Regions from separate parts of the Rhizobium sp. NLR10b genome, predicted to be linked through region 2. Evidence: predicted binding sites of a transcription regulator. Region 2 holds the regulator's gene; the other holds the start of a gene.
What was found. The regulator LexA, encoded in region 2, represses DNA repair genes until DNA is damaged. The targets are predictions, from matches to a motif close to TGTTCNNNNTGTGTTCNG.
Positions count from the first base shown of each region.

Region 1: a site for LexA is predicted at 1,411-1,428, ahead of HJB91_RS08160 (PA0069 family radical SAM protein). Genes of this name have one in related genera too.

Region 1 is NZ_JABDWV010000004.1:229,038-231,229, reverse strand. Features, by position in the region: gene HJB91_RS08165 (ribonuclease HII) at 1-17, opposite strand, end outside; gene HJB91_RS08160 (PA0069 family radical SAM protein) at 184-1,341, opposite strand; gene HJB91_RS08155 (glycosyltransferase family A protein) at 1,482-2,000, shown strand.
Region 2 is NZ_JABDWV010000007.1:210,803-212,994, reverse strand. Features, by position in the region: gene HJB91_RS13780 (VOC family protein) at 1-281, opposite strand, end outside; gene lexA (transcriptional repressor LexA) at 477-1,196, shown strand; gene HJB91_RS13770 (ComEC/Rec2 family competence protein) at 1,177-2,192, opposite strand, start outside.

The sequences.
Region 1 (2,192 bases), on a different contig from region 2:
GGCGTGCGACGTTTCATGCGGCTGAACCTCGCACGCCAACCCGATTTCCCGCAAGTCCCCGGATCAGGGCGGCGGCCGGGGACGGTCCGGCGGATGGTGGCGGTCAAGGCCATCCGCAGGAATTGCGCTCGGGGCTCGAAACAGGGCGGTTTTTCTGAGCAGCCGATGCGCAAGCTTAAAAAATCAGAGCAGCGACAACTGCACGCCGCTGCCATCCGGTGGCACGAACAGATCGTCGCGCAGCGGCACGCTGCGCCGCGTCAGCTCGAAGCGTTTCGCCGCCATTTCGAAACGCCGGGCGATCTGCCAGGCATAGGGGCCGGCACCCTTCATGCGCTTGCCGAATTCGGCGTCGTAATCCTTGCCGCCGCGCATCGAGCGCACCAGCGACATCACGTGCCGGTAACGATCGGGATAGTGCTGCAACAGCCAGTCGCGAAAGAGCGGGCTGACTTCGAGCGGCAGTCTGAGGATCACATAACTCGCCTCGGCGGCGCCGGCAGCCTTCGCCGATTCGAGAATGCGCTCGAGCTCGTGATCGTTCAGCGCCGGGATCAGCGGGGCGGCCATGACGGCAGTCTGGATGCCTGCCTCCGAGAGCGCATGAATGGTCTCCAGCCGTCGCGGCGGCGTGGCGGCGCGCGGCTCCATCGCCCGGGCAAGCTTGCGGTCGAGCGTGGTGACCGAGATGCCGACGCGCACCAGGTTCTTGCCGGCCATCTCCTGAAGAATGTCGAGATCGCGCAGGATCATCGCCGACTTGGTGACGATCGACACCGGATGGTTCGCCTTGTTCAGCACCTCGAGGATGCCGCGCATGATGCGCCATTCCTTCTCGATCGGCTGATAGGGGTCGGTATTGGTGCCGATCGCGATCACCCGCACCTTGTAGCCCGGCTTGGCGAGTTCCCGCTCTAGCAGCTTGGCCGCATCGGGCTTGGCGAAGAGCTTCGTCTCAAAATCGAGCCCCGCCGAAAGCCCCATATAGGCGTGCGTCGGCCGGGCGAAACAATAGATGCAGCCATGCTCGCAGCCGCGATAGGGATTGATCGAGCGGTCGAACGAAAGATCCGGAGATTCGTTGCGGGTAATCGCGGTGCGCGGCTTTTCGATCTGCACCTCGGTCCTGAACGGCGGCAGCTCTTCCAGCGTCTGCCAGCCGTCGTCGAACGTCTCCCGCTGCAGCGCTTCGAACCGCCCTGTCGGGTTCAGTCCCGCTCCGCGCCCGCGCCGCCGGTCGCCCTCGACCCTGAGACCGGACGACACGATCATCGCATCGGCAATATCTGCCGTATTGGCAGGCGCGAATGCGGCCTGCCCTGCCAGGGACTGCTCTCTCATCGGATTCTCCCGCAGCGAAAAGCCGTTGCCTCCGCCCGTTTGTGATGATTAAATTCCTATCGGCAAAACGAGAACAATGCAAGAACAAAATCAGGAAAAGGATGCTGGCAAAAAATTGTGCGGCGCATTATGAATAATCGATGTTGACGGTTGTTCTCGAATGCCAGGATCAGGAATCCGAACTGGCGCAGACCTTATCGGTATTGGTGGCAGGCGCGGTGGAAGGGCTCGTCAGCGATGTGATCGTGCTCGATCACGGCTCGCGCGACGGCACCTCGCGGGTCGCCGACGCCGCCGGCTGCCGTTTCCATTCACAATGGGATATCAAGGATATCGTTCGCTCGGCCCGAGGCGAATGGCTGCTCTTCGTCGAGCCGGGCGCCAGGCCGCAGGCCGGCTGGATCGATGAGATCGCCGAGTATGTGGCGCTGAACAAGACGCCGGCGCGCTTTACTGCGTCGCGCGGCTATCGACGCCCCTTCTTCCAGCGCGTCGCCCGCGCCCGGCCGCCGCTGGAGCTTGGGCTGTTGATGCCGAAGAACCAGGCGCTCGCCGCCGCCAGAAGCGGGATGCCTGTTGCCGACTTCGCCAAGGGCCAGAAGCCGCGCAAGCTCGCAAGTGAATTGATTCCTTCCTGGGTGGCGCGTGCCGCGCGGTAGAATGCCCATCCCTGCATCGATGCTGTCCGAAAAAGTGCCCCTCACCCTAACCTGCCCCTTGAAAACGGGGAGAGGGGACGTGCCCGGCGAGAGGTTGGTGGTGATGGCGAGGTTGCGGCATGGTTCCTTCGCTCCGTTTACGGGGTCCGAAGGACGTCGAGACCAGTGGCTCGACCCCGGTCGGTGGCGGCA
Region 2 (2,192 bases):
CCCTCCTCGCCGCAGCGGAAGCGGAAGGCGCGATTGCGGGCGATGAAGACATTGCCGTGGCGGGCCGCTGCCTCGCTCTCCTCGACGCTCGCCACGCCAAGCGGCTCCAGATAGGTCTTGTCGGCGAAAAAGACGCAGGCATTCTCCGTTCCGAAGGGATGGCGCCCATCGGCGGCGACGGTGAAACCGAGCTTGCCGAGCCTCTCACGCGCCAGATCGATATTGACCACCGGCAGCACGACGTGATCCAGCGGATGCGACTTGGCGGAATGCGCGTTCATGATATCCTCCTGAAAGGGGCAAAGATGTGCGACAGCCCCTCCCCGAATGCAAGCGATGTGCGCCAATCCCGTCGAATGAAATTAAAAATCTCGACGAGTTGGCCCGAAGTTTTACGGAAATTTAGCTACTTGCGGAACACATATGGAACATATAGTGTCTGTTCTGGATTTGTTTCAATCAGGGGTCTGACGTCGATGCTCACGCGCAAACAACAGGAGCTTCTCCTTTTCATTCATGAGCGCATGAAGGAATCCGGCGTCCCTCCCTCCTTCGACGAAATGAAGGATGCCCTGGATCTCGCCTCGAAATCCGGCATTCACCGCCTGATCACGGCGCTCGAGGAGCGCGGCTTCATTCGCCGGCTACCGAATCGCGCCCGGGCGCTTGAAGTGATCAAGCTTCCGGAGGCCTATAACCCCAGCCTGCAACAGCGCCGCGGTTTTTCGCCGAGCGTCATCGAGGGCAGCCTCGGCAAACCCCAGCCGGTCGCCGCCCCCGCTGCCGCAAAGCCGGTCGCCGACAACGGCAACTCTGTCTCCGTGCCGGTCATGGGAAGAATCGCCGCCGGCGTTCCGATCTCGGCGATCCAGAACAACACGCATGACATCATCATTCCCGCGGACATGCTTGGCTCCGGTGAGCACTACGCGCTGGAGGTCAAGGGCGATTCGATGATCGACGCCGGCATCTTCGACGGCGACACCGTGATCATCCGCAACGGCAGCACCGCAAGTCCCGGCGACATCGTCGTTGCCCTCGTCGACGACGAGGAAGCAACGCTGAAACGCTTCCGCCGGAAGGGCGCCTCGATCGCGTTGGAAGCCGCCAACCCGGCTTACGAGACCCGGATTTTCGGGCCGGACCGCGTCAAGGTGCAGGGCAAGCTCGTCGGCCTCATTCGCCGTTATCACTGACAGCAGCCGGACCGGATTCGGTAAAACTGTCTTTGCGCCAATCATAGGCGCGATGGCGCATCCATGGCCGCGATAGCGCCTCGAATGCGGTTGCGACCTGCAGGCCGGCATCGGCGAAGCGCAATTCGACGGAACCGGTCCTGCGGAGCGTCTCGCCGGTGAAGAGCGTCCCGCCTGAACGGCAGCTGTTGAAACGCAGGCGGACTGAGGTCACGACGATATCGGCCGTATCGCAGGCCGGGCCGAGATAGGCGGCATTGTCGATGACGGTGACGATATGGCCATTGCCGAGTCGTGATGTGCACCACGCCTTCTTGACGCAGGAAAACCGGTTTGCTTCACCGCCTGCTGCGGCTGCCCGCATCGCTGCGCTCGCTTCGTTCTGCTGATCGCGGGAAAGCCTGACTCGGCGGTCTTCTCCTTCCGGCGGGATAGCCGGACCATCCAGCATCTTCGGTGGAACATGTGTCGGCAGGACCAGCGCTCGCTGCCACTGGTCGAAGATGAAATCCGGCGGGTTTTCACGGTTGGACGCGATTGCCTCAGCCGCAACGACCGCAACCAGACCACCATCCTCCGAAATCACCAGATCCGGCGGGCGGGGAGCCGGCAGCAGCAGTACGGTGAGTGTCGAGACGGCGATGATGGATGTGCCGACATGGCGCAGCCGGGTGCGCAGCAGCGTCAGCAGCAGAAAGCCTGCCACCGCCACTGCGAAATACCAGGCGGGCAAGCGGCCGATGCCGATATCGCCGCCCCAGCCGGACACCGTCTTGGCAACCGCAATCACCAGATCGAGGCCGAATCCGACCGCCGTCCAGAGCGGAGCATCCAGCCCGAAGGGCATGAGCAGCATCGCCAGCAGCCCGGCCGGCATGACGATGAAGGAGATGATCGGCATCGTCGCAAGGTTTGCCGGCAGGCCGTAAGCCGTCAGGCGATGAAAATGCTCGATCGAAAACAGGGCGGTGGAAAAACCGCCGATCAGCGAGGTCA